DNA from 2 places in the Roseovarius sp. B-10 genome. Region 2 is predicted to be linked to the other one. Evidence: riboswitches for the same ligand, from Rfam matches in the RefSeq annotation. Region 2 holds a riboswitch; the other holds the start of a gene.
The links. A riboswitch is a leader RNA that binds a small molecule or an ion and turns the genes downstream of it on or off. The one in region 2 is predicted to bind thiamine pyrophosphate.

Region 1 (5,605 bases), on a different contig from region 2:
TCGCTCAATGACGGCATCCAGATGCGCTCTGACTGGGTATTGCCCCTCTGCACCGGGCATGAGCGGCTCAAGGACGAGAACGGCGACAAGGCGCACCCCACGCAAAAGCCCGAGAGCCTGCTGCACCGCGTGCTCGTCGGCACCACCAGCCCCGGCGACGTGGTGCTCGACCCGTTCTTCGGCACCGGCACGACCGGGGCGGTGGCCCGGATGCTGGGCCGCGATTACATCGGGATCGAGCGCGAAGAGAGCTATCGCCGCGTGGCCGAGAAACGGCTCGCCAGTATCAGGAAGTACGACCGTGACGCGCTCCAGGTTTCCACGTCCAAGCGCGCCGAGCCGCGCGTCCCCTTCGGCCAGCTTGTCGAGAGGGGGATGCTGCGCCCCGGCGAGGTCCTGACCTCGATGAACGGCAAATCCGCCGCCAAGGTGCGCGCCGATGGCACGCTGGTGGCCGACGGGATCAACGGCTCGATCCACAAGGTGGGCGCGCATCTCGAGGGCGCGCCGTCCTGCAACGGCTGGACCTACTGGTGCTTTCGCCGCGAGGGCAAGACCGTGCCCATCGACGTGCTGCGCCAGCAGATCCGCGCCGAGATGGCCGACCGCCCGAACTGACACCCATACCGCCGGTGCCCGGGGCCTGACTTGGCCGGGCGCCCTTGCCTTGCCCCGCCCCCCGTGGCGGGGCGTTTTTCGGTCTCAATAGCCGCGTTCCGGATCGACGACGTTGAAAAGCGGCTCGCCCCGCCGCCAGTGCCCGAGATTGTCAAGAAACAGCTCGAAGGACCGCATCGCCCAGCCCTCCCAGACCGCCGAGCAATGCGGCGACAGGATCACCCTGTCCAGACCCCAGAGCGGGTGATCGCCGGGCAGCGGCTCGGTCTCGAACACGTCGAGCGCGGCGCCGCGCAAATGCCCCGTGCGCATGGTATTCACGAGCGCCGCCCCGTCGAGCACGCCGCCGCGCGACACGTCCACGAGGATCGCATCCGGCTTCATCGCCATCAGCGACCGCGCGTTCACAAGGCCCCGCGTCCCGGACACAAGCGGCACCGACAGCACCACGATATCCGCCTTGCCCCACAGATCGGGCAGTGCATCGGCGGGATGTACCTCGTCCACGTTCTCCATCGGTTTCGGTCGGGCACGGGTGCCAATCACGTTGAGGCCGAACGCCTTGGCCCGCGACGCCACCGCCTGACCGGTATGGCCCAGCCCCACGATCAGCAGGGTCTTTCCCTGAAGCGGCGTCATCAGTCGCGTGCTGTCCCAGTGCCGCGCTGTGCGGTCGGCGGCCATCCCGTCGATGTCGAGCGTGAAATGCAGCACCGACCCGAATACGTATTCCGCGATCATGGGTGCTGCGACCCCGGCGGCGTTGCTGACCGTCACGGTGCCCGTGTCCCACGGTGTCAGATGATCCACCCCCGCCCCGCCCACGGCGATCCAGCGCGGCCCGTGCGCGCCGAGCAGCGCCTCGCGCGGATAGCCCGTGCGCCCGTGGAAGGCGACGGAATAGGCGATATCGGGTCGGAACTCCGCCAGCACCCGATCAAGACCCTCGTAGCCATCATGCCCGCGCGCCTCGATTTCCGGGGCGACCTCGGCCAGCCGCGCTAGCATCGGGGCGGGGTCGCTGGTGTGGACGAGGATACGGGGGGCGTCGGTCATGGCCTGTCCGGTTCGGGGTATACGAGCCCGGCAAGCTGCGAGAATTCCGCGCCCTGGTCAAGCAGCCGCTCGCGCATCTCCCACAGCGCGCCGATCCGCGCCTCCGAGAGCGCGCCCCCGGCCATCACCGACAGCTTGGCTCGGATATCGGCCTCGGGCATCGGTGCCTCCGGCCCGCCCCGCGCGTTGCAATCGCCCGAACGGACTACGCGTCCGTCGCGTAGCCGCACGGTCACGTCAGACCAGCGTCCCTCGGGAAAGCGCGCGGAATGGCGCGGCTCCTCGCGCACGGTGATGCCGGCGTGCATTTCCGCCACGCGCGGATCGCGTAACGCGTCCCCGGTTATCTCCGCCGGGCCGAGGCGGCCATGCACGAGGTAGGCCGCCAGCGCGAATCCCAGCGAATACTGTGCCTCGCTCGTCGTCTCTGGCATCCCGGGAAAGAGGGCCGCGGATTGCGCGAAGGTGGCGACCTCCAGTGCCTCGATCTCCTCCGGTCTGACGCCCTCTTCCTCGACCAGCATCCGCAGGCATTCGAGCGCGCCATGCGCCCAGCGGCAGATCGGGTAGGGCTTGATATAATTGCGCATCACCGTCCAGTCGTGGCCCAGATCGGCCCAGACAGGCGCCACATTCGCCCCCTCCACGGTGATCGCCGGCGCGCCGGTAAAGCCGCGTTCAGCCTGTAACAGGGACGAAACTCCGACAAGGGCCCCCATGCCAGAGCCATCATGCAGCATCGTCGGGTTGGCGATCTCGCGCATCATCTGGCTACGCGGCCCGTGATACTCGGCGATGCCGAGCGCGTGGCGCAGCACATCCGCCGTATCCCCCCGCAGATGCGCCCCCAGCGCCGCCACGCCCAGCGCGTTCCACGCGCCGGAGGTGTGATAATCGCTAGCCGTGGCATGCAGTGCGACGGCGGCGCGCGCGGCCACCTCGTAGCCCATCGCCAGCGCGGTGAGCGCCTGCCGCCCGGTCAGTCCTGGGCGTTGCTCCGCAAAGGCGAAAAGCGCGGGCACCAGGGCGCAGCCGATATGCCCCTTGGTGGCATTCAGCCCGTCATGCGCATCCAGATTGTCGAGCTGCGTGGCCAGCGCCCAGGCTGCCCCCGGCATGGCACAGCGCCGCCCGTCAAAGAGGAGGGTGGCGCTGTGATCCTCGCGCGCGGCCCCGTGGAAATCGTAGACGAAATCCCTCGCGATGCGGCCTGCGTCGAGCGACGCCGCCCCCGCGGCCACCCCCAGCGTGTCGATGAGGAGCACCGCCGTTCGTGCCAGCACCTCCTCGGGGACGGGCAACGCCACATTGAGCGCGAAGCGTGCGATGGGCGCGAATTGGTCGATATTGGCGGCATAGGACATGGGCGCATCTCCGAGGGATTGGCCAAGCCCCATCCTGACCCCGGGAGCCGGCGGCGTGCGGCCGGTTTGCGACATATCCTGTCCCGCTTTCCCCCCTTGCGAGCGTCCGGCGCCACTGTTACCTCTTGGGTAGCTCCGTTGGGGTGCCCGGGATGCACGGGCTGAGAGGCGATGCGCCAACCCATCGAACCTGATCCGGATGATACCGGCGTAGGGAACGGATATCAGCAAGCCCGAGCGCGCCCTGCATCCGTTCCCCGAAAACTTGAGGGAGACGCGCATGGCGGCGACCGCATTGACAATCGCAGGCTCCGACAGCGGTGGCGGCGCGGGGATCCAGGCCGATCTCAAGACATTCTCGGCGCTGGGCGTGTATGGCGCGAGCGTGATCACCGCCGTGACCGCGCAAAACACCTGTGCCGTGACCGATGTGCACCCGGTGCCGAACGCAACCGTGGCGGCGCAGATTGCGGCCGTCTTGGGCGATATCAGGATCGATTGCATCAAGATCGGGATGCTCGGCGATGTCGGGCTGATCGAGACGGTCGCCGAGGCGCTAGCGGGCTATGACGGCCCGATCGTGCTTGACCCGGTGATGGTCGCCAAGTCCGGGGCGCGGCTCTTGCCCGAGGCGGCGCGCACGGCGCTGATCGCGCATCTGCTGCCGCGCGCTGATTTACTGACACCCAACCTGCCCGAGGCGGCGGCGCTGTTGGGCAGTACCGAGGCCATGAGCGATGCAGACATGCAGGCGCAGGGCACACGGTTATGCGGGATGGGCGCGGGTGCGGTGCTGATGAAGGGCGGTCATGGGCAGGGAGAGACCTGCACCGACTGGCTGATTGCCGATGAGGTGACGCGCCTCGACGCCCCCCGCATCGCCACGCGCAACACCCACGGCACCGGGTGCACCCTCTCTTCGGCCATCGCGGCGGGGCTGGCGCAGGGGCTGACCCTGCGCGAGTCCGTCGCGCGGGCGCATGGCTGGCTGCATCGGGCGATCCTTGCCGCCGACGCGCTAGAGATCGGGCAGGGGCATGGCCCGGTACATCATTTTCACGAGGTCTGGACATGACCGACGCAATCACCATTCGCGGCGCGGGCATCGTGGGGCTCTGTGTGGCCACTGAACTCATGGCGCGGGGCGTTGCCGTCACCCTTCGCGATCCCGCACCGGAACCCGGCGCGCATGGCTGCTCGTGGTGGGCGGGTGGCATGCTTGCGCCCTTCTGCGAGGGGATGACGGCGGAAGAGCCGGTGGTCCGCCTTGGCCAACAGGCCGCCGACTGGTGGGAAGCGCAGGGCGTCGAGGTAATTCGGCGCGGCTCACTCGTTGTCACGCTGCAACGCGACCGGCGCGAGCTGGACCAATTCGCGCGGCGCACCACCGGGCACCGGCTGGTGAGCAGCGAGGATTTAGCCGCGTTAGAGCCGCATCTGGCCGACCGCCACGACCGCGCGCTCTATTTTCAGGACGAGGCGCATATCGACCCGCGGGCCGCACTCATGCACCTGCGCAAACGGCTGCAAGAGGCGGGCGCGCGCTTTGAGCAAGACGCCGCCGCCCCCGATGGCCCGGTGATCGACTGTCGTGGCCTCGCGGCGCAGGACAGCCTGTCTGATCTGCGCGGCGTCAAAGGAGAGATGGTGGTGCTGCGCTCGACGGATGTGACCCTGAATCGGCCCATCCGCCTGCTACATCCGCGCTTTCCGCTCTACATCGTGCCGCGCGGCGATGGCGTGTTCATGCTGGGCGCGACGCAGATCGAGAGCGAGGAGCGCTGGCGCGCCTCGGCGCGCTCGGTGATGGAATTGCTCTCGGCCGCCTACGCCCTGCACCCCGCCTTCGGCGAGGCCGAGGTGGTGGAGATCGGGGCCGACGCGCGCCCCGCCTTTCCCGACAACCTGCCGCGCATCACGGCCAAGGGCGAGACGATCCACGTCAACGGCCTTTTCCGGCACGGCTTTCTGCTATCGCCCGCGGTGGCACGGATAACAGCCGGGCTGGTGATGCGCGAAAATCAGAGACCGGAGTTTTACCATGAAGATCACGGTTAATGGCACCAAGCAGGAGAGCGCGGCCACCACCCTCGACGCGCTGCTGGATGAGCTGGGCTATGGCGCGGCCAAGGTGGCGACCGCGGTGAACCAGAGCTTCGTTCCGGCAGCGATGAGGCCGGAACACAGACTAGCTGATGGCGATCAGATCGAGATCGTCGCGCCACGGCAAGGGGGCTGAGATGCCACGTTACTACGACACCGAGATTACCTCGCGCCTGATGCTCGGCACCGCGCAATACCCCTCACCCGCGATCCTCGCCGAGGCATTCAAGCGCTCCGGTGCGGGCATCGCCACCGTCTCGGTCCGCCGCGAGGCGGGGGGCGAGCGCGCGGGACAGGCGTTCTGGGACATGATCGGTGATCTGGGCGCGCACGTCCTGCCCAACACCGCCGGCTGCCATTCGGTGCGCGAGGCGGTGACCACGGCGCAGATGGCGCGCGAGCTGTTCGACACCGACTGGATCAAGCTCGAGGTGATCGGTCATGCCGACACCTTGCAGCCGGAC
Region 2 (5,605 bases):
CCACGGGGCGGGGGCCTATACCTGGGTCTGGTTCGACGCGCTCGCCATCGAGCCCGACGGTCTCGGCACCGTCGACGCGGAGTTCTTCGTCGACGGGCTGCACGCCATCGCCGTGCAGGCCCCCGACCAGCACATCATCAACGAGATCGCCGCCTTCTGCGGCCTCACGATGGCCCCGCGCACCGGCACAGCGCGACTGCCCGCCGCGCAGGAGAAGGCGCGCGCCACGATCCATGCCTGCCTCGACTGGCTGGTCGCGCAGCACTTGCACGAGCTGCACCCGCTGATCTGGTCGCAGGCGTTGATCGGGCCGGGTCCCACCCCGTCGCTGCCACCGCGCCGCGCACTGGTGACCAGGGGGCGGCAGGCGGCACTGCGGGTGATCGCCGAGCGCTTTGCCGACGAGATCGCCGATGGTTGCGCGCTCGGCTTCTCGAGCGCGGGAATGTATCGGCTTCCCGCGCTCTGAACTGGCCGACCTTGCATCTTGTGGTTGATCGCGGCCTCGCGGTCCTGTTCGTGCACACATCCCGATGACGGAGGCTGACAAGCGCGTGAAGCCCGGGGTTGGCGCATTGTTTGCGCCATCTGGCGTGCCAATCTTGGACACGTGGGGAAAAGAAACCATTCGGAGGCCGCGCGCGATGCAATTTTCTCGAAAGATGATCCTTTTCGCCGCCCTGGGCTTCGCCCTGCCGGCCCATGCCGCCGATCCCGAACGCGGCGAGCGCCTGTTCCGGGCGTGCACCGCCTGTCATTCCGTCATCGACGAGACCGGCTCGGCGCTCGTGCGCGGCGGGCGCACCGGGCCCAATCTCTACGGCGTGATCGGGCGCCATGCGGGTAGCGTGCCGGGCTTTCACTATTCTCCCTCCATGACCGAGGCCGGGCAGCGCGGGCTGCGCTGGAACGAAGCCGATTTCGTGGTCTACGTGCACGACGCGACCGCCTTCCTGCGCGGCTATCTCGACGACCCCGAGGCGCGCGGCAAGATGGCCTACAAGCTGCGCGACGCGGACAAGGCGCGCGATGTCTGGGCCTATCTGGAACGCATCGCCGCCCCGTGAGCGCCCGCAGCCTGCCAAGCGCCGCCCACGTCCCCCGGGGCCACGCCGTCGCCACCGGACACCGCGTCCCGGGTATCCCCGGGCTGCGGTCCGGTATCGGCGTCTGGGCATATCCTGACCTTCCGATCCGCCCCGGCGGCGCGGGCGGTCCCGTCGCACTGGCCGCCGTCCACATCCCCGGCGTCTTGCAACCCTGGCGGCATCTGCCCACTGCCCGAGGGCGCCTCGTCCTGCGCGATGTGGAGCCTGTGACAGCCGCGCCCGGCAGCCTTTGCCGCGTATAGTGCGCGGTCGGCGTCATCCATGATTTCGCCGGGCGCGCGGCCCGGGTCATCACGGCTGAGCGTCGCGCCGATGCTGGCCGAGATACGACAGGTCAGCGTGCCGTCGCTCACCGGCTCCTCCAGCGCCGCGACGAGCCGCCGGGCGACGGTCTCGACCGCGCCGGTGGTGTCGATACCGGGCAGCAACAGCACGAACTCGTCGCCGCCCACGCGCGCGATCACGTCCCGGGCGCGCACTACCGACAGCATCCGCCGCGCCGCCACGCGCAGCACGAGGTCGCCCGCCGCATGGCCGTGGGTATCGTTGACCTGCTTGAAGAAATCGAGATCGAGATGCAGCAGCGCGAACGTTCCGCCCTCCTGGACCGCCTGTGCCAGCAGCGCATCGAAGGCGCGCCGGTTGCGCAATCCCGTGAGCGTGTCGGTCAGCGCCTCTTCCTGCGCCGCGCGCCGCGCCCCTTCGAGGCGGCGGTTGAGCCTGCGCGATTCCTCCATCGCCACGGTCTTGGCCTCGAGCAGGTAAAGCATCTCGGTCGCCAGATCGGTCACCGCGAAATCCGCGCCGCTGAGGCCGAAATCGCGCACCGCATCGACCACCGAGATGCCAAAGGCGAGGTTGACCACCATCGCGCCCCCGGCTCCGCCCGCATCCTCGGGCGCCAGCAGGCAAAGCTGCCCCTTGAGCGCATAGCGCGGGCGCGACCGCAGCCGCAGGCGCAGCCGCGCCCCGTCAAGCGCGCGCAGCGCGGCGACGCCCTGCACGGCCCTTGGCCGGGTCAGCTCGAACAACTCGAGAAACCGCCGGCCGATCATCGGCTCGGGCGCCACGATCTTGGTCAGCGTCGGCCCGCCGCCGATGACGTGCCCGGTTGGGCCGATGACCACGTGCATGGGACAGAACCGGTCGAGCATCGCCACCTGCGCCAAGGCTTGCATCTGCGCAGCCGCGCCGCTCATGGCGCGGCCCGTCCGCTGGCGAGGTCAAAGTCCCGCCCGTCGGCAAAGGCCACGTCGAGCAGGTGCACCTCGATGATCTCACGCGTGGCGTCGCAGCCGCGGTAATCGAGCAGCACCAGCGCCCCGTAATCGTCGGCCATCGCGCGCAGCATGCCCAGCAGAACCGGCCCGAATCGCAGCCCCGCGCCATCTGCGCGCGCCATCTCCACGCGAAACACCCCCGCGCCCTGCATGTAAAGGCTGATGGCGGGCAGGTCGAGCTCGGACATGGCGAGCCGCGCCCGGTCGGGCAGGTCCTCGAGCGATTCGAGGAACTCGGCGAAATCCACCCCGCCGAAGCGCAACAGCCGCCGGATCGCCTCGGACCGGGGCTGCGCCACGAGATAGGTGCCGAGATCCTCCAGCAGGTCGGCGGACGACCGTGAAAACCGTGCCGCGACCGCCTCGACCAGGCGCGCCGTCACCCCCGGATCGCACGGCATCAGCGGCTCGAACGCGGACTCGTTGATCCCGAGGCGCGCCATCACCTCTTCCCACACGGGAACGCCGTAGCTGTCCCTGACGAAACACGCGATCGCGCGGTTGATCAGCCCGTTCATGGCCCTCTCCTTGCCGGTGCGCGCAGTCTGGCAACCAGAGTTTAACATTCCCTGAACGCCCGCCGCTTGTCAGCGCACCGGGGGCCTGCTACCACCGCCGCCATCCGTTGGGGTGCCCTGCAGGGGGCTGAGAGGCCGCGCCAACCCATCGAACCTGACCCGGCTCGCACCGGCGGAGGGAACGGAGACGCGCGCAAGCGACCTGCCCTGTCCCCCGCCCAACCAAAGGACCGGCCATGCAAGCCGCCACGCCGCCCGCGCTCCTCATCGACGGCACCGCCACGATCGGCGGCGCGCCGCTCTTCGGCCCGCTCCGGCTCGAGGCGGCGGCGGGGCGGATCACCTGCCTTCTCGGCCCCTCCGGCATCGGCAAGACCACGCTCCTGCGGCTGGTGGCGGGGACCGACGAGGTGACGCGCTTCGACGGGACCATCACCGCCTCCGACGGCGCGCCGGTCACCGGGCGCGTGGCGCTCATGGCACAGGGGGCCGACCTGCTGCCCTGGCTCGACGTGACCGGCAATGTCACCCTCGGCGCGCGGCTGCGCGGCACGCGGGCCGATCCCGCCCGCACCCGCGACATCCTCGCCCGCACCGGGCTGTCAGAGCACGCGCACAAACGGCCCCACGCCCTCTCCGGCGGGCAGCGGCAGCGCGTGGCGCTCGCGCGCACGCTGATGGAGGACCGCCCCCTCGTGCTGCTCGACGAGCCGTTCTCGGCGCTCGACGCCGGCACCCGCGCGCAGATGCAGGAGCTGGGCGCGCAGCACCTTTCGGGGCGCACCGTGCTGATGGTCACCCATGATCCGGGCGAGGCCGCGCGCATGGGCCATGCCATCCACATCCTCGGGGCGGATGGGCTCGAGACCGTCGCGCCCCCCGCGGCCCCCGTGCCCCGGCCCGTGGACGATGCCGGGACGCTCGAAGTGCAGGGCCGCCTGCTCGCCCGGCTGCGCGCCACAGGGGCGGCGGCATGAGCCGGCTCATCCCCATCGCCGCCTCCACCGCGCTGGCGCTCGCGCTGTGGCAGGCGCTTGTCACGCTCACGGGCCTGCCGCCCTTCATCCTGCCGGGGCCGGGCCGCGTGGCCGAGGCGCTGTGGCACAGCCGCGCGCTGATCGCCGGGCACGCGGGTGTCACCATCGCCGAGGTGCTGATCGGGCTGGCACTGGGGGCGATACTGGGCGGGCTCTCGGCCATCGGCCTCGCCGCCTCGCCGCTGGCGCGCGGGCTGATCCGCCCGATGATGGTGTTCTCACAGGCGATCCCGGTCTTCGCCCTCGCCCCCATCCTGACGCTGTGGCTGGGCTACGGGCTGTGGTCCAAGATCGCCATGGCGCTGCTGATCATCTACTTCCCGGTCACCTCGTCGTTTTTCGACGCACTGATGCGCACCCCGCAGCCCTGGCTCGACCTCGGGCGCGTGATGGGGGGCTCGCCCGCGCGGCTGATGTGGCATATCCGCGTGCCCGCCGCCCTGCCCGGCTTTGCCTCGGGTCTGCGGCTGGCGGCGGTCTACGCCCCCATCGGCGCGATCATCGGCGAATGGGTGGGGGCCTCCAAGGGGCTTGGCTACCTCATGCTGCTGGCCAATGGCCGCGCGAAAATTGATCTGATGTTCGCCGCCCTCATCGTGCTGGCGGTGTTCACCCTTCTGCTGCACCGCGCCGTGGACGCGGCGTGCCGGAGGTGGCTGGATGGGACGGCGGCGGGGTGACCCCCGGCCCTGTGCGCATCATGGCGAAGCCATGAGGCCGAGGACGTCGAGGGCGGCCTAGGACCCATTTTGCCGGATGCTTCAACTTGCACCCACGGCAGCAATGCGTAGCAAGCTTAGAAACAATCGAACAAGCTGCTTCAGGCGGGAATTAGTAGATTCTTAAAACCTCAACAAATCAAGGTTGATCGGCCAGCAGATTGACTCTGGTCAAGTGTGATCACGACGGAAGCATGTATCCTGAATGTGCGCGGTTTCTTGCACCCCAAGGATGCTCGGAAAATGAAACACTTCAAAAAAATTGGTCTATCAGTCGGCGCTGTGTTTTGGGCAGTTTGCGTGAACGCCCAGCAGCTTGACCCGCATTTTGTATACGAACAGAACTGCGCAGCTTGTCACGCGCCGCATGCCGGAGAGTTTGTCGCTGAGAAGTTGGCCATAACTAATATCGGCCTTGTTGGAAAAATTTCGGGTCGCCTTGTCCGTGATTTTCTGGAGGCAGGTCACGGCAAGCTATCAGACGAAGAAATCGACGTTCTGATTGAGCAGTTCGAGTTTATTCACGATTCTGGCGCCCTGTTCAGAAACAAGTGCGTTATTTGCCATGACAATGCTGCCAAGTTTGCGCGCATCAAGTTGATTTTGCGTGACGATGTACTGACCGGTCGTTACTCGAATAGAGACGTCGCAGAGTTCCTACTGAATCACGGGCGACTTGATGAGTCTGAGGCTCAAAAGATGGTCGAGGTTCTTACGCGCCAGCTTTTGGTAAAGTAATCGAACTAGGAGCTTGCTTACGCATCGGTTCCGACGTTTTTGCGCTTTCTAATGATAGACCGCTACTCACAGCAGGACTTGCCCTCTTGGATCGGTGCGCGCGGAAAAGGTGCATAGAGTAAAGCGGCCCAAGTCTCCCGAAAAACCGTCAGGAGCCTCTCGCCGTCAGGGGCACGCCTTCCGGGGCGGTTGCCCCCTTTTTCA

Region 1: linked by a shared signal. The riboswitch ahead of thiD (bifunctional hydroxymethylpyrimidine kinase/phosphomethylpyrimidine kinase) and the one ahead of AC13D8_RS10345 (ABC transporter ATP-binding protein) in region 2 are both predicted to bind thiamine pyrophosphate.

The regions. Positions count from the first base shown of each region.
Region 1 is NZ_JBSXOE010000029.1:8,676-14,280, forward strand. Features, by position in the region: gene AC13D8_RS07295 (site-specific DNA-methyltransferase) at 1-618, shown strand, start outside; gene AC13D8_RS07300 (D-2-hydroxyacid dehydrogenase) at 703-1,674, opposite strand; gene AC13D8_RS07305 (MmgE/PrpD family protein) at 1,671-3,038, opposite strand; TPP riboswitch at 3,168-3,272, shown strand; gene thiD (bifunctional hydroxymethylpyrimidine kinase/phosphomethylpyrimidine kinase) at 3,319-4,113, shown strand; gene AC13D8_RS07315 (FAD-dependent oxidoreductase) at 4,110-5,096, shown strand; gene thiS (sulfur carrier protein ThiS) at 5,080-5,277, shown strand; gene AC13D8_RS07325 (thiazole synthase) at 5,279-5,605, shown strand, end outside.
Region 2 is NZ_JBSXOE010000032.1:266,575-272,179, forward strand. Features, by position in the region: gene AC13D8_RS10325 (hypothetical protein) at 1-469, shown strand, start outside; gene AC13D8_RS10330 (c-type cytochrome) at 663-1,067, shown strand; gene AC13D8_RS10335 (diguanylate cyclase domain-containing protein) at 1,040-2,308, opposite strand; gene AC13D8_RS10340 (heme NO-binding domain-containing protein) at 2,305-2,907, opposite strand; TPP riboswitch at 3,006-3,105, shown strand; gene AC13D8_RS10345 (ABC transporter ATP-binding protein) at 3,144-3,884, shown strand; gene AC13D8_RS10350 (ABC transporter permease) at 3,881-4,624, shown strand; gene AC13D8_RS10355 (c-type cytochrome) at 4,907-5,401, shown strand.